Regions from separate parts of the Arthrobacter sp. YC-RL1 genome, predicted to be linked through region 2. Evidence: predicted binding sites of a transcription regulator. Region 2 holds the regulator's gene; each other region holds the start of a gene.
What was found. Region 2 encodes LexA, which represses DNA repair genes until DNA is damaged. Its sites were predicted from a motif close to TCGAACANNTGTTCGA; they were not measured.

Region 1 (6,600 bases), 2.0 Mb from region 2:
GGAGCCCCGGGAGGCGGCGGTGCTCTAGGCGGCGGAGAGGCCCCAGGAGGCATGCCTACCGGGCGTCCTCCTGCACTGCCCGATGGGCAGCAACCTGGCACCGCCCCGACTGCTTCAGCGCCGGCCGGCTCGTAGCGGCCGAGGGCCGCAATGGCTCGGGCGCAGGGCCCTGTCGGACTCCGGGTTGGGCAGGCGATCGCCCGGACCTAGCTGCGGTTGGGGATGGTGCGCGAACGCCCGCGCATATGGATCAGGTGAGTGGTGTTGCCGTCCTGGTTGTCGCGGGTAACCTCGATGTCGAACAGCCCGCTGCGCCCGGCATGGCCCACCAGCTTGGCGGTGACGGTGATGGTATCCCCGGAGAATCCCGGATTCATGAAGTTCACGTCCACCCCGGAGGCCACGGTGATGGTGCTTGCATCGCTGTGGGGGTCGTTGCAGACCAGGGCGAAGGCGGTATCCGCGAAGGCGACGATCATGCCGCCCTGCGCGATGCCGTAGCCGTTGAGCATGTCATCGCGCAGCCGCATCTTGATCACCACGTCGCCGTAGTCAGCGCGCAGCACCTCGGCGCCCAGCCACTGGGCGGACTTGTCGTTGGCGAATGCCGGGTGCTCGTGCGGCGCCACGGCCGCCTTACCTGTGCTCATGCAGGACAGCCTACGCCGTCGCGGCGCAACCGGGCGGCTTGTCAGGCCAGCCGTCCCCCGAAGTCGTCGGCGATGTCCTGCGCGGCCCGGCGCAGGCGCGGCACCAGCTGCTCGGTGATGCTCTGCAGGTCCGCGCGCCCGCGCTGCACCGAAATGTTCAGCGCGCCCAGCAGCTGGTCGCCCCGGTACACCGGCACGGCCAGCCCGCGCAGGCCCTCGTCCAGTTCCTGGTTCACCAGCGACCAGCCCTGCTCCTTCACCCGGGCCAGCTCCGCGCGCAGCTGCTCCAGGTTCGCCACGGTGTGCTCGGTGTAGCGCTGCAGGTCGATCTGCGCCAGGAACTCCTTCTGCTCTGCGTCGCCCAGCTCGGCGATCAGCACACGGCCCATGGAGGTGACCCAGGCAGGAAGCCGGTTGCCGATGGACACGTTCATCGAATACAGCCGCGGCGAGGACACCCGCTCGATGTACAGGATGTCCTGGCCTTCCAAGACGCACAGTGCGGCACTTTCCTCCAGCTCGCGGGCCAGGCTTTCCAGGTGCAAGGTGGCGGCCTTGGGCAGCGTCAGCCCGGAAAGGTAGGAGGCTCCCAGGTCCAGCACGCGCGGGGTCAGGCGGAAGTTCGCTCCGTTGGCTTCCAGGTAGCCCAGGTCGGTGAGGGTCAGCAGGAAGCGGCGGGCGGAGGCGCGGGTCTGTTCGGTGGCGGCGGCGACCTGGCTGACGGTCATCTCCGGGTTTCCGCCGTTGAAGGCGAGCAGGACGGCCAGGGTCTTCTCCGTGGATTTAACAAAGTAGTCCGGCCGCTGCGTCACAGTCGATTCTCCCCGTGGCTAGTGTCTGCTCCAGCGGTTGCGCTCGAATTGCGCGGCCAGCCGGATTGGGGCATTGGGCGCCCCGTACCCATCGTAACCATCGCGGCGCTCAACTACTTCAAAGAACATGTTTCCAATGGTCTCGGTGTAGAAATGCAGGAACTCCCCGTGCTCGTCCCGGTCGTACAGCAGGTTCAGCTCCTGCAAAGTCTGGAGCAGCTTCGGCCCCAGGTCGAAGCGCGCGGCGAGGTCCTCGTAGTAGTTGGCCGGGATGTGCAGGAATTCCATGCCGTCGGCCACCGCGTTGCGGGCCAGGGTGATGATGTCCCCAGTGCGCACCGCGATGTGCTCGGGGTACTCGTGGTTCCGGTCGATGGCCTCTTCCAGCCCGTGCGGAACGATGTTCAGCGCCAACCTGACCGCATGGTCCCCGGTGGCCAGCACCTGCGAGCGGACCAGCCCCATGGGGCTGGGAACCTCGGTGCCGGGCAGCGCCTGGAGATTCAGCACGCTGGTGTAGAACAGCACGGATTCGTCGAATGACTGCCAGGGCTGGGCGAGGTTCAGGTGGTCGATGCACTGGATCAGCGCGGGGTGCTCCGCCGCGGCTCCGGACTCGTGGACCCCGAATTCGGCTTCCCAGCCCCCGGCGTCCCCGGTGGCTCCGAAGAAGACCTCGGTGTTGTCCGGGGCGTTGAAGCCGGGCAGGTCCGCCTCGTTGCGCAGGTGCTGGCGCGGGACCGGGCGGGCCAGCAGCTGCACGGCGCGCTCGCCGGCCGCGGCGGGGTCCGGGACCTGCACCCCGAAGCCTGACACCGCGGCGGTGACCCCGCGGCTGCGTTGCGAGTTGATGATGATCCGCGCCCCGCCGGCGCTGAACAGCTGCACCGGCTTGCGCCGGTGCTGGCCGCGGAATTCGAAGCCCAGCTGGGCCAGCAGCCGGGCCACCGGTTCGGGGTCCTCGGTGCGGATTTCGGTGAAGTCGAAACCGTTGGCCTTCTGCCCGCCGGGCAGCGCCTGCAGTGCAAGAGCGGAGCCGATGCCCTGCGCATCGAGCAGCGCGGCGGTTTGGGACTGCAGCAGGTTCAGCGAGCGCAGCCCGTCCACCGCGGTGCGCTCGACATTCGACTGGCGGAAGACGTCGTTGAAGATTTCCAGCGAAATGATGCCGGCATAGCCCGAGCGGGCGATGGCGCCGAGGAACTCGTCCAGCTTGAATCCGCCCTGCCCCGGGAACACCCGGTAGTGCCGCGACCAGGACAGGATGTCCATGGACAGCACCGGGGCGTCGGCCAGCTGCACGAAGAAGATCTTCTCCCCCGGGATCTGCGCGATCGCCTCGGGGTCGTCCCCGCGCGAGAGGATGTGGAAGCTGTCCAGGCAGATGCCCACGTTCTCGCGGTCCACCTGGCGGGCGATCTCCCAGGAGTGCTGGTAGGTGTTCACGTATGTGCCCCAGGCCAGCGCCTCGTAGGCGATGCGGATCCCGTATCCGGCGGCCAGGTCCGCGAGCTGGCGGATCTGGGAGACGAACAGCTCGTCGTCGTTGATCGTGGCGGTGCCGACATTGGAGCACAGCAGCATCATGTCCATGCCCAGGCGCGTCATGAGCTTGAACTTCGCCTCCGCCCGGTGCAGATTCGCCTGCAGCAGCTGCGGCTCGACGCCTTCGAAGTCGCGGAAGGGCTGGAACAGGTCCAAGGTGAGCCCCAGTCGCGCGGCCAGCGCCCGGACCTCCTCCGGGGACATCGGGCTGACCAGAAGGTCCTGCTCGAAGATCTCGATGCCGTCGAATCCGGCCTTGGCGCAGGCGAGCATCTTCTCTTCCAGCGTGCCCGAGAGGCACACGGTGGCAATGGAGGTGCGCATTACAGGCCCGCCTCCAGCATTTCCAGCAGGTGTGCGCGCATGCGCGCGGCATCGGGCTTGATGCCGGTGAAGATCTCGAAGGAGTCCACGGCCTGGCCCACCGCCATGTGCCCGCCGTCAAGCACCCGGCAGCCGCGGTCGCGGGCTGCGAGGATCAGTTCGGTGTCGACCGGGCGGTAGATGCAGTCGGCTACCCAGTGGCGGGATTCGAGCCCGGCCAAATCCAGCGGCAGGCCCGGGTGGTGGTGCATGCCGATCGGGGTGGCGTTCAGCAGCCCGTCCGCCGCAGGCAGCAGCTCGGGAACCTGGTCAGGGGACGCCGCGGTGACCGTGGCTTCAGGGAAAAGCCGGTTCAATTCCGCGGCCCGCTGCCCAGCGCGCTGCGCGTCCGGGTCCACCAGGAACAGCTGCTCGGTTCCGGACGCCAGCAGCGCGTAGGCCACGGCGGATCCGGCGCCGCCGGCTCCCAGCTGCAGGACCTGTTGCTGGTTGGCTCCGGGCAGCCCTTCGGCGAAGCCGCGGCCGAATCCTGAGGCGTCGGTGTTGTAGCCGTGGAACTTCCCGTCGCGGATGACCACCGTATTCACCGCGCCGATGTCCCGCGCGTTCTGGGAGATCTCATCAAGGTGCTCCAGGACCAGCTGCTTGCACGGATGGGTGATGTTGAAGGCATTGAATCCGAGCTGCTCACCGGCCTTTAATAGAGCGCCCACATCGCTGCCCGGGCGCTCCAGCACGGTGAGGTCGATGGGACGGTACAGGTAGCGCAGGCCCTGCGCATCAGCCTCCCGCTCGTGCATTCCGGGAGTCAGCGACGGCATCACCCCGTCGCCGATCAAGCCCACCAAATAGGATTCGGCAGTTGTACTCATCGCAGGTCCTCGCATTCAGTCATCGATGCAACAGGTATTGCTTCGTCTGTGATTTGCATCTACTCTAAACCAATGAACACATTCCGAACAAGTGGTCGCATAGCGAACATTTGTAGGAATGAGGCCAGAACATCGCCATCATCTAGGGAGTAACCCGATGACCACGACACCGAAGCCGTCGGCATCTGAAGACAACGGAGCCGGGCAGCGCACGCCGGTCAAGGCCGCGCTGGCCAGCTTCATGGGCAGCGCCGTCGAATACTACGACTTCTTCATCTTCGGCTCCGCCGCAGCCCTGATCTTCCCGCACATCTTCTTCCCCGACGCCGACACCAACGCCGCGGTCATGTCCCTGGCGACCTTCGGCTTCGCCTACATCGCCCGCCCCATCGGCGCGATCATCCTGGGCCACTTCGGCGACCGGATCGGACGCCAGAAGGTCTTGATGTTCACCCTGGTGCTCATGGGAGCCTCGACCTTCGCCATCGGCTGCCTGCCCACCTTCGACCAGGTCGGCTGGCTGGCCCCGATCCTGCTGGTGGTCGCCCGCCTGATGCAGGGCCTGTCCGCCGCCGGCGAGCAGGCCGGAGCCTCCTCCATGTCCCTGGAGCACGCCCCGGATCACCGGCGCAGCTTCTTCACCTCCTGGACCCTGACCGGCACCCAGGGCGGCCAGATCCTGGCGGCCTTGATCTTCATTCCGGTAGTGGCACTGCCGGACGAGATCAAGTTCGGCATCGGCTGGCGCATCCCGTTTTGGCTGTCCGCCGTGGTTGTTGTGGTCACCTTCTTCATCCGCCGCTCGCTGCATGAGACCCCTGAATTCGAGAAGGCCAAGAAGAACAACGAGATCGCCAAGCTGCCGCTGGCGGTGCTGCTGCGCTTCCATTGGAAGGACGTGCTGCGCGTGGTGCTGTGCGCGTTCATCGCCGCGGTGTCCACCGTGTATGGAACCCTGGCCATCTCCTACGGCAAGACCATTGGCAACATGGACGAGTCCATCACCCTGTGGCTGGTCGTGGCAGGCAATATCGGAGCGCTGCTCACCCAACCGCTCTTCGGCATGCTGGCCGACAAGATCGGCCGCAAACCGGTCTTCATCTACGGCGCGCTGGCTTCCGCCGCGGTCATGCCCTTCTACCTGCGATCCATGGAAACCAGCAACACGCTGCTGCAGTTCGGGCTCTCGCTGCTGGTCTTCTCCTGCGCCTACGCGGCGGCCAACGCCGTATGGCCGAGCTTCTACGCGGAGATGTTCTCCTCCCAGGTGCGCTTCTCCGGCCTGGCCATCGGCACCCAGCTGGGCTTCCTGATGGCTGGCTTCGCCCCGTCCATCGTCGCCGCCCTGGGCGGACTGCAGCCCGGCGGCTGGGTGCAGATCAGCCTGTTCACCGCGGCCATCGCCCTGATCGCCTCGATCTCCGCGCTGACCGCCCGCGAAACCTACCGCGTGCCGACCAGCCAGCTGGGGCACCACGTAGCAAAGGCATGAATACGGCCGAGAAACGACAGCGGGCAGGCGCCGGGAAGTCCATTCCCGGCACCTGCCCGCTGTTTGCCGCGGCGGGTTCAATGGCTATTGCGCCGTCCAGCCTCCGTCGATGGCGTAGCTGGCTCCGGTGGCCATCGCAGCACTGTCCCCCGCAAGCCAACCGGCCAGCGAAGCGACTTCCTCCGGCTCGATGAGCCGCTTGACCGCCATCTCGGTCAGCATGATCTTTTCCATCACTTCGGATTCGTCGATGCCGTGGGCCCTCGCCTGGTCGGCGATCTGCGCTTCGACCAGCGGGGTGCGCACATATCCGGGATTGATGCAGTTGCTCGTCACCCCGCGCTCCGCTCCTTCCAGCGCGGTCGCCTTCGACAGGCCCTCCAGTCCGTGCTTGGCCGACACGTAGGCGCTCTTGAACGCGCTGGCGCGCAGGCCATGGGCGGAGGAGATGTTGATGATGCGCCCAAACCCCCGCTCATACATCCCCGGCAGCGCCGCGCGGATCAGCAGGAACGGCGCTTCGAGCATCAATCGGTGGATCAGGCGCCAATGATCGGGTTGGTATTCATGGATCGGTCCCACCCGCTGCACCCCGGCATTGTTGACCAGGATGTCGGCATCGAGGGACAGCTCCTCCAGCCCCGAGGTGTCGGACAGGTCCACCACCCAGGCTTCCCCTCCGACCTCGGCCGCCGCATTCCGCGCCGCCTGCTCGTCCAGGTCCGCCACCACGACGCGGACTCCCTGGGCGGAGAGCTCGCGGGCGCAGGCCAGCCCGATGCCTCCCGCGCCGCCGGTGACTACCGCCCGGCGCACGGTGCGCCGGGTGTCACCGGCTTGCATGCTCTGCCGCTCCGTAGCCGCGCACCTGCCCGCCGGGCACCAGGTTCTTAACGATCAGCGAG
Region 2 (10,507 bases):
GCAAGGTTCCACATGCCCGGTCGTCGAAGGACGAACGTGTAGTCGCCGCCCGGATCCAGCACCAGTAATTGGCATTCTTCGCTGACCGCAGACAACGCGGCGCGCGGGGCGTAGACCGCGACTGGTCTCGCTTCGTTGTGCCAGGCCTGGAGCCGCTCCACGGTGGTGAACACCGGCAAGGCCATGCGTCCGTCCGGCCCCTTGATCTTGACCAGGGCCATGTCGGCTTCCTTGTCGGAGGCGAAGCCGTGCTCGGTCATCGCTTCTTCGCCAAGCTGGGCTACTACTGCAACGAAAACCCGGGCGTTGGCCAGCGACTGGTGGACGCCGGACTCGCTGCCGTTGCCGGCTCGCAGATCAGCCAGCGCCTGCATCACCGCCTCATCTGCCAGTCCGTCGTCCTTGTCGAACTTGTGCAGCGGGTTTTCATCACCGGTCAGGTCCCGTCCTTCCCAGCTTTGACCTGCGGAATCAGTCGGGGAACCTGCCTGCGCCAGTGCCGCGGCGATATGTCCGGGCAGGTGGCGCTTGGGTGCGGATTCAGGTTGCGCGGTGCTCATAGATCCATGCTATCTGTGAGAACCCCGGTGGAAGAACAAGTTTCAGGGACTCGGGCATGAGCTTGCCCACGAGACCTTGGGCACACTTCAGATATTCGGGCCTGGCCACAACGCGGCGGATGTGGCATCTTGAAATGATAATGCGCAAGGACACGGAATCCGAGAGCCTGTTTGCCAGAGCAATGCCGGGCTATGTCCCGCAGGGCGCAGTTCGCGGCCTGGGCGGGGGCTCATCCGTCCCCCGCCGTTGGCCACGGACGCCGCAGGAGGTTCATATTCGGCTTCATAAAAAATCGTGGACCGGCTGGATTTTTCCAACCGATCCACGACTTCAAAGGTCTGGCTCAGACCTATTTAGCGACGGCCTGCCACATCAAGCGCCTCGGGCAGCGTGAACTGCCCCGAGTACAGGGCCTTGCCCATGATGGCGCCTTCGATGCCTTCCGGTACCAACGCACGCAGAACACGCAGGTCTTCGAGGGAAGAGATACCGCCCGATGCGACAACCGGCTTGTTGGTTTTCGAGGCGATCTCGCGCAGCAATTCAACGTTGGGTCCACGCAGGGTTCCGTCCTTCGTGACGTCAGTGACGACGTAGCGCGCACAGCCGGCATCCTCCAAGCGGGCAAGCACCTCCCAGAGGTCTCCCCCGTCCTTGGTCCAGCCATGGCCGGAGAGCGTAGTGCCACGCACATCCATGCCCACGGCGATCTTGTCGCAGTGGCGGGCAATGGCCTTGCGGGTCCACTCCGGGTTCTCCAGTGCGGCCGTCCCGAGGTTCACGCGGGTGGCGCCGAATTCCAGTGCGCGATCTAGTGACGCGTCATCACGGATTCCGCCGGAGAGCTCAACCTTGATGGACAGCTCCTGGGCGATTCGCTGGACGATCTCGATGTTGCTGCCGCGACCGAAGGCGGCGTCGAGGTCGACCAGGTGCAGCCATTCTGCACCGTCGTTCTGCCAGGCCAGCGCCGCTTCCAGAGGGTCGCCGTATCCAGTTTCGGATCCGGCTTCACCCTGAACCAGGCGAACCGCCTGTCCGCCGGCGATATCTACTGCGGGAAGCAGTTCGAGAATTGGTTGCTCACTCATGTTGTCCTTCTTCGAAAGTTTGAAACTAGAGGGTTAAGACCCATGCTGCGATGACACAACCAGCTGCCAGGCCCCACGCGGCAATGATCCACGACAGGTGCGCTTTCTGGTTCTTCAAGGAGATTGCTCCGCCGGCAAGAAATGCGCCGACCCCGAGGAGTGCGATCGACCACATTCTAGAGAGTCTCCAGCCAGTTGCTCAGCAGCTTCTTGCCAGCTTCGCCAGACTTCTCCGGGTGGAATTGCACTGCCGACAAGGCACCGTTTTCAACGGCTGCGATGAATGGGGTTCCGTGGGTGGACCAGGTAACCTGCGGCGGAGTCATTGCCGGCTGGGTGACGTCGAATTCCCACTTCTGCACTCCATATGAATGCACGAAGTAGAAGCGCTCGTTTTCAATACCTGCAAAGAGCTTGGTGTTTTCCGGCGGACGAACGGTGTTCCAGCCCATATGCGGGATGACATCAGCCTGCAGCCGCTCTACGGTGCCTGGCCACTCGCCAATACCCGCCGTCTTGACGCCGTGTTCCACGCCTTCGTCGAAGAAGACCTGATGTCCAACGCAGATTCCGAGCACGGGCTTGCCGCCGGCGATACGGCGACCGATCCAGCGCAGTGCACCGAGCTTGGTCAGCTGGTCCATGACCGATGCGTAGGCGCCGACGCCGGGAACGACCAGACCGTCAGCCGCTTGGACCTTGTCCGCGTCTGCGGTCAGCTCTACCTCGGCTCCGGCTGCTTCAAGCGCACGCACTGCCGAGCGAACGTTGCCCGAACCGTAGTCCAGGACAACAACTTTCTTTTTTGCCACTTAAAGGGCACCCTTCGTGGATGGAATCTTGTCGCCCATGCGTTCGTCGTGCTCGACGGCTTCGCGCAAGGCACGGGCGAAGGACTTGAACTGCGCTTCGACGATGTGGTGCGGGTCGCGGCCCGAGAGCACCTCGATGTGGGCACAAATCTGCGCGTGGAACGTGATCGCCTCGAAAACGTGACGGGTCATCGAACCGGTGAAGTGTCCACCGATCAGATGGTATTCCTGGCCGGCCGGCTCGCCGCCGTGCACCAGGTAGGGGCGCCCGGAGACATCTACAACGGAGCGGGCTAGTGCTTCGTCCAGCGGTGCGTAGGAAGTGCCGAAGCGGCGGATACCCGCCTTGTTGCCCAGGGCAACACGCAGCACCTCGCCGATGGTGATCGCGGTGTCTTCCACTGTGTGGTGTACGTCGATATGGGTGTCGCCGGTTGCACGCACGGTGAGGTCGATCAGCGAGTGCTTGGACAGGGCAGTGAGCATATGGTCGAAGAACGGCACGGTGGTGCTGATCTCCGAGACGCCTGAGCCATCGAGATCCAGTTCAACGAATACCGAGGATTCGCTGGTGACTCGTTCCATACGGGCGCGACGTGCGCCAATCAATTCGGCAGACATGTCTTCCTTCGCTTGTCTTTTCTACTTCTGTGCGCTGAGCAGTTCGGTCAGCCGCTCCAAGAAGGCGGTGGTTTCGGCCTCAGTTCCCGCGGTGACTCGCAGGGTGCCGGCGATTCCGTTGTCACGGATGATGATTCCAGCGTCCAGAAGCCCCTGCCAAATGGCGTGGGGGTCGTCCAGGCCGCCGAAAAAGACGAAGTTCGAGTCTGAAACCGAAGGCTTCAAACCCAGCTCGGTCAAGGTGCTCACGATGCGGTCGCGTTGGGTCTTGATTTCTTCGACCTGTGCCAGCAGAAGGTCAACGTTCTTCAGCGCGGCAATGGCGGTCGCCTGGGTCACTGCAGAGAGGTGGTAGGGCAGGCGGACAAGCCGAATCGCATCGGTGACTTCCGGTGCCGCAGCCAAGTAGCCCACTCGGGCGCCAGCCAGGCCGAAGGCCTTGGACATCGTGCGGCTGACAATCAAGCGCTGGCGTCCTCCGAGGAGGCTCAGTGCCGACTTGGTATTGGCCAGTGAAAATTCAGCGTAGGCCTCGTCGACGATGACCATGGCGTTGGTCTCGGAGGCTGCCTCGTAGACAGCCTCGATGACATCCAGTCCCAATGCCGTGCCGGTTGGGTTGTTCGGAGAGCAGAGGAAAACGATATTCGGTGTGTGCTCGCGTACCTGCGCGGCAGCAGAGTCGGCCGAGAGAGTGAAATCATCGGCGCGTTGGCCGGCGATGTATTCGGTATCGGTTCCGCTGGCCAGCAGCGGGTACATGGAATAAGTGGGGCCGAAACTCATGACGCTTCGACCGGGGCCACCGAAGGCTTGCAGGATCTGCTGCAGGATCTCATTGGAACCGTTCGCGGCCCAAATGTTCTCGCGATCCAGATCGTGGCCCAGGTACTTGGCTAGGAGTTCACGCAATTCCACGAATTCACGATCCGGGTAGCGATTCAGCGTGGCCGCTGCCTTGGAGACTTCTTGAGCGATTGCATCAATCACGGTCTGCGGAAGCGGATGGGTGTTCTCATTGACATTCAGCTGAATTGGTACGTCAATTTGTGGCGCACCGTAAGGGGACAGCCCGCGGAGATTCTCACGCAAGGGCAGCTGACTCAATAGTTCACTGCGGACATTCACGTCATTAAGTCTAATGGCGCAGTCGTCGGTTCAAGAATTGGCGACAAACCTTGGTAACAATACCTGTCGCCATTTTGAGGGTTTGACCGGCTAGTTGGCCAACACCGGGATCTCCAAGGTGTCGCCAACGCGGATCTCGCTGGAGTCCAGTGCGTTGATCTCCGTGATATGCTCCATGGCCGCATTCACGTCGTAGCCTACGGCGTATTCACGGGCGAGATCCCACAACGAGTCGCCCGGGATGACGGTCACGGCCACGGTTTCAACACCTTGCGGCGAGTTGGACGCCGCCTGGGCACTTGAAGTGAACATGGTGATCAGGAATGCGGCGGCGATGGTCAGAATGAACACCGGGACCCCAACCAGCACGGCCCAGCCGCGACGATTGATGCGGATCTTCATGTGTTCTTTGGTGCGTTTCGAGTCAAGTGCGGCGGTTGCCATGACTATTCTCCTCAACAGTGGCATGATGCGAACCTGTCTTCGAATACTGTTTTCGAAGATGTGTTCGATTCTCGTATATCTTTTCTAACAGAACTTCGCGGAAATTGTCCAGACACTTTCGAACAAATCTTTGAAAGACTCCCTCACATCGACTAAGATTTCGAAGTAGAAGAGGAACGAATACATAACATCACTGGCTTCCGACAGTTAGGCATCCGCCCAGCTCACGACCGGTGATTAGGGAAGGCTAAAGGTCATGTCAGCTTCAGAGCGCACTCCCCGATCGAATGCACGTTCGCTGACGATCCGCCAGAAGAAAATTCTCGAGACCATCCAGCGCTCGATCGGAAAGAACGGCTATCCGCCGTCGATGCGCGAGATCGGCGACACCGTGGGCCTCAAGAGCCTGTCGAGTGTCACGCACCAGTTGAGCCAGCTTGAAAAGCTCGGCTACCTTCGTCGTGATCCACGCCGACCTCGTGCCATGGAGATCCTGCTGCCGCTGCAGCTCAGCGAGGATGCCGCAGCGGCCGAGGCGCCCAAGCCAGCGGAAGAGGCCGGCAAGGAAGATGCGAAGATCATTGAGCTGAGCACCTCCGCGGACACCACTATGGTGCCGCTGGTTGGCCGTATCGCCGCTGGTGGACCGATCCTTGCAGATCAGACGGTAGAGGACGTGTTCGCGCTTCCGCGCCAGCTGGTGGGCCACGGAGAGCTGTTCATGCTTCGAGTCTCAGGAGACTCGATGGTTGATGCTGCGATCTGCGACGGCGACTGGGTTGTTGTGCGTCGCCAGCAAACTGCGAACAACGGCGACATCGTGGCTGCATTGCTCGATGAAGAAGCTACCGTGAAGACGTTCCGGCAGCGCGACGGTCATACCTGGTTGTTGCCGCAGAATTCTCGGTACGAGCCGATCCTCGGTGATGCAGCGACCGTCATGGGACGCGTTGTATCGGTCATGCGTTCGCTCTAATCCGACAAATCGAAGAGCGCTGGGGTGCAGTTCAATATGACTGCGTCCCAGCGCTCTTTGCTTCGACACGGGCTCAGCCGTGCCGGCTTCCGCGGAATGAACCAATACCGATCTAGCGGTTCGGGTCCATCCGCTTGAGGACACCGGTGATGGTCTTCTTGTCCACGGTGGGCCACATCGGCGGCAACGAGGCCTTGAGGAAACTGCCGTAGCGTGCGGTAGCCATGCGTGAGTCGAGGATTGCCACGACGCCCTTGTCCGACACGGAACGAATCAACCGGCCAGCGCCCTGGGCCAGACGGATCGCGGCGTGTGTGGCCGAAACCTGCATGAAACCGTTACCGCCGTGCTTCTGCACGTCTTCGGTGCGGGCCTTGGAGATCGGATCGTCCGGACGCGGGAACGGGATCTTGTCGATAATAACCAAACGGCAGGAGTCGCCAGGCACGTCTACGCCCTGCCAGAGAGTCATGGTGCCGAAGAGACAAGTGTCCCGTTCCTCGGCAAACTGCGCTACCAGAGACTTCATGCTCGCATCACCCTGGCAGAGGATCTCGACGTCGAGGCGCTCGCGCAAGATCGCCGCCGCTTCTTCGGCAGAACGCTTCGAGGTGAACAGCGCCAACGCGCCGCCGCCCGAAGCCTTGATCAGATCCTCGATTTCGTCCAGGGTCTCGGCGGCAAGCTGCCTGCCGGGTTTGGGCAGGTGCTTGGCGACATACAAGATGCCCTGCTTCGGATAATCGAATGGGCTGCCGACGTCGATGCCTGTCCATGACGGTGCACCGGCACCCATGAGCCCCAGTGAACCGGCCACCGAGTCGAATTGCGCGCCGATGGCCAAGGTGGCGCTGGTCAAGATGACGGTACGACCGTCAAAGAGTCCTTCGCGCAGTTTTCCGGCCACGGACAGCGGTGCCACGTTAAGTGTCGCCGGCTGGTTGTCATCCGCCTCGACATAGCCGCGGCCTTCGACAAATTCTCGCGGACGGGTCGTGTAGAGCACCTCCCGGCGGTCTTCGGCTTCGAGCATGCGGATGGCGTCATCCATGACGGCCTGCATTTGCGACCTGGCGGTCTGGCGACCACCATCGGCCGGCGCGTTGGCTTCAGGCTTCGTCAATGCGAGAATGAGCCGGGCCTGTTCCACGATGTCGTTCAGGGCGATTCCCATGTCCTCGCGCAGGCCGGTCTGCAACAACCCGGTCGGTACGCCGGTCAAGGCCTTTTCAAGTCTGTTGGTGGCTTTGACCAATTCGTCAACGTTGACGGCGCAATGGCGCTTGGCCCCGCCCGCTGCGGTGAGCACCATACGAGCCGACAGCGCCCCTGAGACCGAGCTGGTGACGCGGTCCTGGAGCTCGTGGGCCTCATCGATGATGGCGACGTCGAAGTCCGGGAGCACCGACAGCCCTTCGAAGGCGGAGACCGCCAGCAGGGCGTGGTTGGTAATCACCACGTCGGATTCGGCGGCCCGGGCGCGGGCCATCTCTGAGAAGCATTCATCGGCCATAGGGCATTTCTGGGAGCCAAGGCACTCCATGGCGGACACCGAAACCTGTTTCCATGCCTTGTCGCTGACTCCGGGGACCAGTTCGTCCCGGTCCCCTGTGTCGGTGCGCTCGGCCCATTCGCGAAGCTTCATGACTTCGCTGGCCAGCGGGGAAAATGTCTGTCCCCTGGGCGCGGCGGGCTCATCCATGGAGAACAACGTGCCTTCGTCGTCTTCCGGGTATCCGCCGCCGAGCTTGTACTGGCAGAGGTAGTTGGAGCGGCCCTTGAGCAGGGCCACGTCCATGGGTCGCGAAAGCTTGCCTTTGAGAGACTCCAGGAGCCGAGGTACGTCACGTCCGACGATCTGCGACTGCAACGCCAAGGTTGCAGTCGATACGATTACCGGTTTGGCGCTGGTCTGGGCGTGTGCCAGTGCCGGGATCAGGTAGCCCATGGACTTGCCCGTACCGGTTCCTGCTTGCACCAGCAGATGCTCTTCGTCTTCCAGCGCCGATACAACGTGCTTGACCATTTCCTGCTGGCCGGCGCGCATGGCGCCGCCCATGGAAGTTACTGCGGCTTCCAGCAGGTCAAGGGCCTGCTCTTGCTTATCCATGAAGGTTGAAAGTCTCCAACTCTGCTGCCAACGATTCTCGTACCTTGACGATTAATCTGGTTCCGTTCTCCAGATGCTCGCTTTCAAGGATTTCAGACTCACTCTGATGAAGTTTCGCGATCAGATCCCCGCGGTTATATGGGATCAGCACTTCCATCTGCACTCCCGGGCGCGGAATTGAAGAGCTGACCTTCGCCAGAAGCTCCTTGATTCCCTCACCGGTGTGTGCCGAGACAACCACGGTGTTGGATTCGCGGTTTCGGACCCTTTCAATAACAAATGGGTCAGCCACATCAGCCTTGTTCAGCACGATGATCTCGGGAATGTTCAGCGCATCGACTTCGCCCAGCACCGTACGCACTGCCTGGATCTGGCCTTCCGGATCCGGATGCGAGGCATCAACAACGTGAAGAATCAGGTCGGAATCCGCAATTTCCTCCAGCGTCGAGCGGAAAGCCTCCACCAGCTGCGTTGGCAGGTTGGACACGAAACCCACCGTATCCGCCAGCGTGTAGGTCAGCCCGTCCTCGGTGGCCGCCTGCCGCACCGTGGGATCCAGGGTGGCGAACAGCGCGTTCTCCACCAAGACCCCGGCATTGGTCAGTCGGTTCAGCAGGGAGGACTTCCCGGCATTGGTATAGCCGGCAATGGCGACCGCGGGAACTTCGTTGCGGCGGCGGTTTGCGCGCTTGGCTTCTCGGGCCGGCTTCATCGCCTTGATCTCACGGCGCAATTTTGCCATGCGGTCGCGAATGCGGCGGCGATCCATTTCAATCTTGGTTTCACCCGGGCCACGCGAACCAATGCCGCCGCCCGCGGCGCCCACCCGGCCGCCGGCCTGGCGGGACATGGATTCGCCCCAGCCACGCAGACGCGGAAGCAGGTATTCCAGCTGGGCCAGTTCGACCTGGGCCTTGCCTTCACGGGACTTCGCATGCTGCGCGAAGATGTCCAGGATCAAACTGGTGCGGTCGATGACCTTGACCTTGACAACGTCTTCCAGCGCACGGCGCTGCGACGGGGCCAGTTCGGCATCGACAATCACGGTATCGGCGCCAGTGGAGGCTACGATCTCGCGCAACTCCATGGCCTTGCCCGAGCCCAGATACGTCGACGGGTCTGGCTTGCTGCGGCGCTGCACAACACCGTCGAGTACTTCCGAGCCTGCGGTTTCCGCTAGCGCTGCCAATTCGCGCAGCGAATTCTCCGCTTCGGTGACGCTTCCATCGGTCCAGACTCCGGCCAGCACCACACGTTCAAGGCGCAGCTGACGGTATTCCACCTCGGTGACGTCTTCGAGCTCCGTAGAGAGGCCTGCAACGCGTCGCAGGGCGCGACGCTCGGCCAGGTCGTCCTGCTCACCGTCATAGGTGGAATAGCCGGAGGAAAAACGGTTCAGGGCGGTCGCCTGACCAGAGAAAATGGATTCATCATCGGATGCGAAATGCTGCACCTGAGGCCCCTGGGCCTCGTCTGCCGCAAGGATGCGGTCGATGGCGGCCTGAATCTGGGCGTCGTCCATCGACGATGGATCGTGTTCGTGTGACTCGGAGTTAGTCATGGTCTCCTTTGAAGTACTTCGCTTTCCAGAATAGTGCGGGGCACCCCCACTTCGCGACGTGGCGCGGTCGGTTTCAAGGTGTTCGTTGGTCATTGAGTATCCTTTGCAGAAATCGGTAGCAGCATTCGGTGCTGATGGTGATGCGGTTACGCAAACGCAAAGGCAAGGTGAAGACCCCAACACACTTGGGAGTCTGGAAAGTAGAAAAGACTTTGCCGCCTGCGGATTCCGCCGTCCGGGCGCGCAAGACCAGCGCCGGGGATTCGGGAATCACGGGTAACCGTGTGGGCTACGTATTAGACGAAGAACAAAGTCATAGACAAAACTCTATCAGTCTTGTGCGGCCTGGTACATATTGGCTTTGTCACGTTGCCTCCGCCCATATTTGGCCCGTGCGCACGCAACGATAAACTTTGCAGTATGAGCTCGGATCACTACTTCAGCGCCAGCCCCGCCTCGGCCGATGAACGCCGCACGATTTCAGTCGAGTTGAACGGCACCGTTCGCAAGATCCAGACCGCAGCCGGCATCTTCTCGCCTTCCGGTTTGGACAAGGGCACCGAGGTGCTGTTGAAGAACGTTCCGGCGCCGCGTGGCCGCATCTTGGACATCGGCTGCGGCTGGGGACCCATCACGATTACCGCGGCCGAGCAAAGCCCCGGTTCGGAAGTCTACGGCGTCGACGTCAATGAGCGTTCCATCGAGCTGGCCCGCCTGAATGCGCAGAGCTTGGGCCTGGACAACGTGGTGGTCGGCCGGCCGGAAACTGTGGACCCGGAGCTTGAATTCGACACGATCTGGTCGAATCCGCCGATCCGCATCGGCAAGGAAGCCCTGCATGAACTTCTGCTGCTTTGGCTGCCGCGGCTGGCGCCGGGTGGCGAGGCCTGGATGGTAGTGCAGAAGAACTTGGGCAGCGATTCCCTCCAGAAATGGTTGGTCGAGCAGTTGCCAAACGACTGGCGCGTCACCCGTGAAGCCACGGCAAAGGCCTTCCGCGTTTTGCAGGTTTCACGCCCGGCCCAGTAGCTTCGCCGTGCCAGTTGGCTGTGTGGCCCGCCTGCTAGTCCCGGCTGATGATCCCGCGCGTGACCAGTTCCGCCGGCCCGCTCAGGATGGTATCTTCCCGATCGCCGTTGGCAAGGAATGCAACCCCGACCGTGCCTCCGGGAACTTCAACCGACCAATCATTGATCAAGGCGG
Region 3 (6,600 bases), 820 kb from region 2:
CCACCGAGATTCCGGGTGCCACCTACAGCCTCGACCGCCGTTCGGTGACTGTCGCCCCGGGCAAGAGCACCAAGGTCAAGGTCACCTTGCAGGTTGATCCGAAGCGTTGGGCCAAGACCATGGATCCAACCATGGACGCCCAGCAGTCGGGCCTCGACCGCGCGTGGCTGGCAGACGCCACCGGACGCGTAGAGCTGACCAGCAAGTCCGCGCCAACCCTGCGCGTGCCTGTCCAGGCTGCTCCGAAGCTAGTCGCCGACATGTCGGCCAAGGTCAAGAAGGTCAAGAACGGCAAGCACGATTCGGCTCTGGAACTTTCGCTCAAGGGTGATGACGTCATCGCGGGCCAGGGCCCAAGCCAAGTCTTCTCCCTGATGGGAGCCTTTGAACTGGGCGCTAGCAGCAAGCGCGGCCCGTCCTCGCTGGACGCCATTCCAGGCGCACGGTCGATGGACCTGCAGCACGTCGGTGCCTCGACCACAGCTCCGCGCACCGGTGTTGCCGACGGTCTGCTGAATATCGGTATTTCGACCTACGCCAACTGGGCTCACCTGGCCGGCGGAACCGAGCTTGATGTCGAGATCGACACCAACAACGATGGCGAGGCCGACTTTGTCAGCTTCACCACCGCGATCGACGAGATCGATCTCGATCTGGTGGCAACCTTCGATTTGAAGACCCTCCAGCAGGTCGACCTGCAGCCGGTCAACGGCGTACTGGGCGATGTGGACACCAACAGCTTCGACACCAACACGGCAATCCTCCCGGTGTCGCTGGCTGCTCTGGGCCTGACCGAGAAGTCGTCGGACATCTCCTACCGCGTGGCGAGCTACTCCTGGTACAACACCAACGAGGAGGGTTCGATGGTTCCGATTGACGAGACCGGATGGGTCAAGTTCAATGTGACCGCTCCGAAGGTCGACTTCGGCGCAACCGGAACCTTGTTCACCGACCTGGACGACACCCGCCTGCCAGTCTCGGTTGCCCGCAACGCCAAGGATGCCAAGGCGCTGCTGCTGCACCTGCACAATGAGTCGGGCGAACGTGCCCAGGTGCTCAAAATCCGCTAGGACCGCAGGCTCCCAGCCAGCGTCCCAGCAATAGACCGGCCCGGACGGCTTCTTCGCGAGTAAGAAGTCGTCCGGGCCGCCGCCTGTTAAAAACGATTCCCCCGAGGTGCAGTCTGGCTATCTTCCTTCCAGCTTCTCCTCCAGCACCATCACCGCCGCCTCGCGGACCTGGGCAGCGAACTGCTTGTCCGATTTGGCTTCACGAGCCAGCGCCGCGGCCATCGTGACGGCGTCCGAAGTATTCACGCACAGCGGCACGGTGCCGCCGGCCGCAACGAATTTCACCGCACGCTGCCCCACCGAAACGCTCGACACCTGTTCCGCCTCGCACAGGTCATCGGAGATGACCAGTCCGTCGTATCCCAGCTTGTCGCGCAGCAACCCGGTGATCACCTTGGACGAAAATGGCGCGTCGTTCTTCCCATCGATCTGCGTGTAGCGGGCGCTGGAAACCATCACCCAGGACAGGTCCTGCGCAATCGCTTCCTTGAAGGGCTCAAGATCCTGGGACCCGGCGCCAACCGATGTGTCAGTGACGGAGCTTGAGGTGTCGGTATTCGCGGTGACTCGCCCCAGCCCCGGGAAGTGCTTGACCACCGGCTGGACACCTTCGGCCGCCAGCGCCTGGTTGATCGTCAGCACGTCCGCGACGGCATCCGCGGCGTTGTTCGCATACTCGCGGCCGAAGTAGCCGATCGGGTCGTTGGCCGTGCCGATGCTGGAAGGAACCACATCGGCCACTGGCGCCAGGTTCACGTTGATGCCTGCCTCGGCCAGTTCGCCGCCAACGGCGGACATCCTTGATTTCAGCGTGGCCTGGGACCAGGCACCCTGTGTCAACGCAGTGGGCAGTTCGGTGAACCCGGGGCCCTGCAGGACTCGGACGAAGCCGCCTTCCTGGTCGGTGGCCACCCATACCGGCAGCTTGCCCGGGACATTCCGGTCCAGGGCGTCGGTGATTTTCCGGACCTGCGCCGCAGTTTGGGAGACCGAGAGCTGCGAGCGTCCGCGCAGGAAGACATTCGAGATACCCTGCTCCTCCAGCGCGGCGATCTGCGCTGCGCCGGCGCCGGTGGCTGGAACACCGGCCATCACCAGGCTGGCCGCCTGGTCATCCAGAGTCATCTCATCAACCAGCGCCTCGGCCTGCTCCCGCACGCCGGATCCGCCAGCGGGCGTCGAAGACTCGGTGCCCTGGCTGGATGGCGCTGAGCTCTGCTCCGGGCCTTCGGTCGGAGTGGAGGACGGCTGCGGGCTTGCGGACGCTGAGCTGCCCACCCCCGGTGCAGACGTTGCGGACGCGCTGGGGGTGGGGTTCTGGTTGCCGGGCTGGGCGGCGCTGCAGCCGCCCAACACCAGGACGGAAAGCATACCCAGCGAAACAAGCCGGCGCGTACAAGGTGTCATGGGAACATTCTTCCATTCGATCCTGCGAGGAAACTTGGCTTGGCGGGCCGGGAATCTCAGGCCTTCACCAGGGGCAGCTCGTCCCACTCGGTGGTGTAGCGCTGGGAGATGTGCTCGCGCTTCATCGACCATGCCGGAGCCTGCGCGATCCCCGCGCGTCCAAGGCCAATGGCCTTGGCCCCGAATCGCGCCGAGATGTCCTGCACCACGCCCGAGACGTTCACCGGTTCGTGCTCCGGATCATTCCCGCCCTGGCCGAAGAGGTCCAGCTGCGCTTCACCCGGGGAGTCGCTTAGCCCGGAGAGGATGACTCCGCCGCGCACATAGTCCACGCCGGTGTGCATCAGCCCGTTCATGGCGGCCACGGCCAGACGCGTCAGCAGGATCGGGTCGCGGGTGGGCTTGGGCAACCGCACCTGGGTGCTGGGGAAGGAGGCCTCCCCCTGGGCGAAGCGGCTGGTCCCGGCCATCACCGTCAGCAGCGACGCATAGCGGCCTTCCTTGGCCAGGCGCGCGGCGGCCTTCTGCGCGTAGATGGACATGACTTCTTCCATGGCTTCGCGCGTGCGCACCGGGGAGGAGAAGGATCGGGTGAACATGACCTGCCCCTTGTCGCTGCGCTCCTCGACCGGGCCGATGCATCGTTGCCCGTTGAGCTCGAACACCGTGCGTTGCAGGACCACCGAGAATTTTCGCCGGATCAGCATCGGATCGGCTGCTTCGAGGTCCGCAATGGATTCGATGCCCATGCCGGCCAGCTTGGCGCCGGTCTTGCGCCCGACGCCCCAGACATCCGTGGCTGGCACCAGCGACTTGATCCGTGCGAGCACGTCCGGGTCCATGAGGTCCTGCACGCACACCCCGCCGAGGTTCGCATTGTGCTTGGCGACGTGGTTGGCGAACTTGGCCAGCGTCTTGGTCGAGGACACCCCGACACACACCGGGACCCCGATCAGGCGGTCGATGGACGAACGGATCTGCGCGGCCGTGGTACGCACCTGTTCCAGGCCGCCCTCCAGTCCGACGAATGATTCGTCGATGGAGTACACCTCATGCCAGGTGCCGAAGCGGCCGAGCAGTTCCATGACCCGCGCCGAGATGTCGCCGTAGAGTTCGTAGTTGCTTGAGCGCACGGCGAGGTTGTGGGTTTGCATGTAGCGCTGCACCTTGAAGAACGGCTCGCCGGTCCCGATGCCCAGGTCCTTGGCCTCCTGGGAGCGGGCCACCACGCAGCCGTCGTTATTGGAGAGCACCACAACCGGCCGGTTCATCAGCGAGCGGTCGAAAACACGCTCGCAGGAGACGTAGAAGTTGTTGACGTCGACGAGCGCGACGTGGTCACCGGACATGGTGCAGGCACCTCGTGACCACTCCGAAGACGCTCACGTCGTCCCCCTCGGCGAGCACCACCGGCAGCGTGGACTCGTCGCACAGCAGCCCGACCCGCTGTCCGTCGATCTGCCAGCGGCGCACCAGCAGCTGGCCGTTGAGCGTCAGGACCACCACGGAGTTGTGGCGCACCGGCATCGAGCGGTCCACGATGATCTCGTCGCCGTCGTAGATTCCGGCGGACTGCATGGATCCTCCGCCCACGCGCATGATGAAGGTGGATACCCGGTCCTTGACCAGCAGGCGGTTCAGGTCGAATCCGCCGTCGAAATAGTCGCGGGCGGGGGAAGGAAAGCCCATCGCGGAGACCGCTTGCACGGGCCCCTGGCTGGCGCCTTCCGGCACGTACGGCTGCGCATCTGCCACCGCTTTCTCACCTGCTTCGATCCATCCCACGGAGAATTTATTCGCATAAACTTTCGAACAATTGGAATTGTACCCTGTTTGATCGACACCGTGCCGACGACTATTTGTGAAGCCCGAAATGGCCAGGGCACACGGCTGCACCTACGCTGGGAGAGCGCGGCATCCGCAGCCCGCACCGTTCCAGCCAAGGAGTACCGTGAAAATTCTGCTGATCAGCTGCGGCGACGTGGCCACCGAAGCCGGGCTGCGCTTCGCCGCCCTCGGCCACGAGGTGACCGGATGGCGCCGGAACAGCTCCAAGCTGCCCGCGCCGCTGCACGGCCAGGACGTCGATTTGCAGGGCGACGAGCCCTGGCCGCGGATCGACCCGGAAACCCGGATCGCGGTGCTCACCCCGGTGCCTGCCAGCCGCGACGTGCCGGGCTACGAGCGGGCCTACCTGCAGGTGGCCGGCAAGCTGGTCGGCGCACTCAAGGAGCAGGCGCCGCAGCTTGAGCGCATCATCTATGTTTCCTCCTCGGCGGTCTCCGGCGGAGACCACGGAGACTGGGTGGACGAGTCAACCCCTTCGGAACCCAACCGCGAAACCTCGGTGGTGCTGGCCCGCACCGAGCAGGCACTGCTCGATTCGGGACTGCCGGTGACGGTGCTGCGCGCATCGGGCATCTACGGCCCGGGACGCAACCACCTGATCACCCAGGTGCGCAACGGCACCGCACGGCTGCCTTTCGGATCCCACTGGACCAACCGCATCCACCGCGACGACCTGGCCCGGGCCATCGTCCATGTGGCGGAACTGGGCGACCTCGCCGAGCAGCTGTATCTGGTGACCGACAACGAACCGGCGCAGCTGGAGGACATCTTCACCTTCCTGGCCGGCGAGCTGGACCTGCCGATTCCCCCTGCGGCCACCGAACCCGCCGCCCGGCGCGCCGCGGACCGCAGGATCGATAACTCCAAGCTGCTGTCCACCGGCTTCACGCTGGCATTCCCCGGGTACCGCGAAGGCTACCGCTCGGTGCTGGCCGGGGAATCATCGCGCCACCCCTGAGCAGCGGTTAAACGTAAACGAACCGGCTTGCACGACCCGAATGGGTGCGTGCAGGCCGGTTCGCCTTTTCACGTTCCGGGTGTGGACCGAAACGGGCTAAAAACCCTTGCGCAGCGGGTTGAAATGGCGGGAAATGGCCGGTGCGGCCTGGCCGGTGATCTGGGCGGCAAGGATCTTGCCGGTCAGCGGGCCGAGGGCGACGCCCCACATGCCGTGCCCGCCGCCGACCGAGACGCGCGAGGAGGAGGTCTGGCCAACCAGCGGCAGGCCGTCAGCAGTGCACGGGCGTCCGCCGACCCATTCTTCCTTGCGGTTCTCCCAGTTGATGCCTTTGTAGACCGGGGTGGCCGCTGCCACGATGGCCTCGATGCGCTTCGGTTCCAGCTTGTGGTTGACGTCGCGGAACTCCATGGTGCCGGCCACGCGGAAGCGGTCGCCGAGCGGGGTGCAGGCCACGCGCTGGGACGGGAAGTAGATCGGGTGGGTCGGCATGCTCTCCGGTTCCACGGTGAACGAGTAGCCACGGCCTGCCTGGACAACCACCTTGACGCCGAACTTGGCCGCCAGGTCGGTCATCCATGCGCCGGTTGCCAGCACCACGTGGTCGGCGGTGATGGCGCGGCCCTCGGAACCGATCACGGTGACCGATCCACCGTTGTCGCGCACATCGGTGACGTTGAAGGCGCCGATGATGTCGCCGCCGCGGGCGACCACGGACTCGGCGAGCGATTCCATGAACTTCGGCGGGTTCAGGTAGCGCTGGCCCTTGATGGCGATGCCGGCGGCAACGTTGTCCGACAGGGTCGGCTCGATGCTGCGCAGCTGGTCCCCGGAAAGCAGGTCGAAGTCGACATGGCCACCGGTCTTGTGGATCATCTCGAACTCATGCAGCAGCGCGTCGCGGTCCTTCATGGAAACGAAGCCGGTCAGGAACGGGTCTGCAGGCTTGGTCAGCTCGCGGGCGCCCGGTCCCGCGGAGGTGTCTTCGGCGATTTCGTCGAATGCGTCCAGGCCGGTGTGGCCCACCTCGGAGAAGATGCGCATAGCTTCTTCCCACTTCTTCGGGGTCGAGTGCCAGGCGAAGCCGAGCAGGAAGCGCAGCAGCTTCCCATCGGCCTTCAGCGGAATGTAGAGCGGCGAAGCTGGATCCAGCATCATCTTCAGGCCGTTGGAGAACACCGACGGTTCGGCGATCGGCAGGGTCAGCGCCGGGGTCAGCCAGCCGGCATTGCCCCACGACGAGCCGGAGGCCACGCCGCCGCGGTCCACGACGGTCACCTTGACGCCGGCTTCCTGCAGGTACCAAGCGGTCGACAG

Region 1: ATC04_RS03530 (shikimate dehydrogenase) is a predicted target of LexA. The motif match lies at 4,287-4,302, and genes of this name have one in related genera.
Region 3: umuD (translesion error-prone DNA polymerase V autoproteolytic subunit) is a predicted target of LexA. The motif match lies at 4,274-4,289, and genes of this name have one in related genera.

What each region holds. Positions count from the first base shown of each region.
Region 1 is NZ_CP013297.1:761,383-767,982, reverse strand. It holds gene ATC04_RS03550 (intradiol ring-cleavage dioxygenase) at 1-135, shown strand, start outside; gene ATC04_RS03545 (hotdog fold thioesterase) at 207-650, opposite strand; gene ATC04_RS03540 (IclR family transcriptional regulator C-terminal domain-containing protein) at 692-1,462, opposite strand; gene ATC04_RS03535 (sugar phosphate isomerase/epimerase and 4-hydroxyphenylpyruvate domain-containing protein) at 1,481-3,331, opposite strand; gene ATC04_RS03530 (shikimate dehydrogenase) at 3,331-4,203, opposite strand; gene ATC04_RS03525 (MFS transporter) at 4,361-5,695, shown strand; gene ATC04_RS03520 (3-hydroxybutyrate dehydrogenase) at 5,780-6,538, opposite strand; gene mmsB (3-hydroxyisobutyrate dehydrogenase) at 6,525-6,600, opposite strand, start outside.
Region 2 is NZ_CP013297.1:2,716,283-2,726,789, forward strand. It holds gene ATC04_RS12605 (SseB family protein) at 1-560, opposite strand, end outside; gene priA (bifunctional 1-(5-phosphoribosyl)-5-((5-phosphoribosylamino)methylideneamino)imidazole-4-carboxamide isomerase/phosphoribosylanthranilate isomerase PriA) at 915-1,652, opposite strand; gene hisH (imidazole glycerol phosphate synthase subunit HisH) at 1,829-2,464, opposite strand; gene hisB (imidazoleglycerol-phosphate dehydratase HisB) at 2,465-3,085, opposite strand; gene ATC04_RS12625 (histidinol-phosphate transaminase) at 3,107-4,213, opposite strand; gene ATC04_RS12630 (LysM peptidoglycan-binding domain-containing protein) at 4,304-4,657, opposite strand; gene lexA (transcriptional repressor LexA) at 4,914-5,633, shown strand; gene ATC04_RS12640 (ATP-dependent DNA helicase) at 5,746-7,743, opposite strand; gene hflX (GTPase HflX) at 7,736-9,304, opposite strand; gene ATC04_RS12650 (methyltransferase) at 9,725-10,333, shown strand; gene dapF (diaminopimelate epimerase) at 10,368-10,507, opposite strand, start outside.
Region 3 is NZ_CP013297.1:3,536,763-3,543,362, forward strand. It holds gene ATC04_RS16275 (S8 family serine peptidase) at 1-1,070, shown strand, start outside; gene ATC04_RS16280 (glycoside hydrolase family 3 N-terminal domain-containing protein) at 1,188-2,477, opposite strand; gene ATC04_RS16285 (Y-family DNA polymerase) at 2,534-3,826, opposite strand; gene umuD (translesion error-prone DNA polymerase V autoproteolytic subunit) at 3,816-4,262, opposite strand; gene ATC04_RS16295 (NAD-dependent epimerase/dehydratase family protein) at 4,429-5,283, shown strand; gene ATC04_RS16300 (FAD-dependent oxidoreductase) at 5,380-6,600, opposite strand, start outside.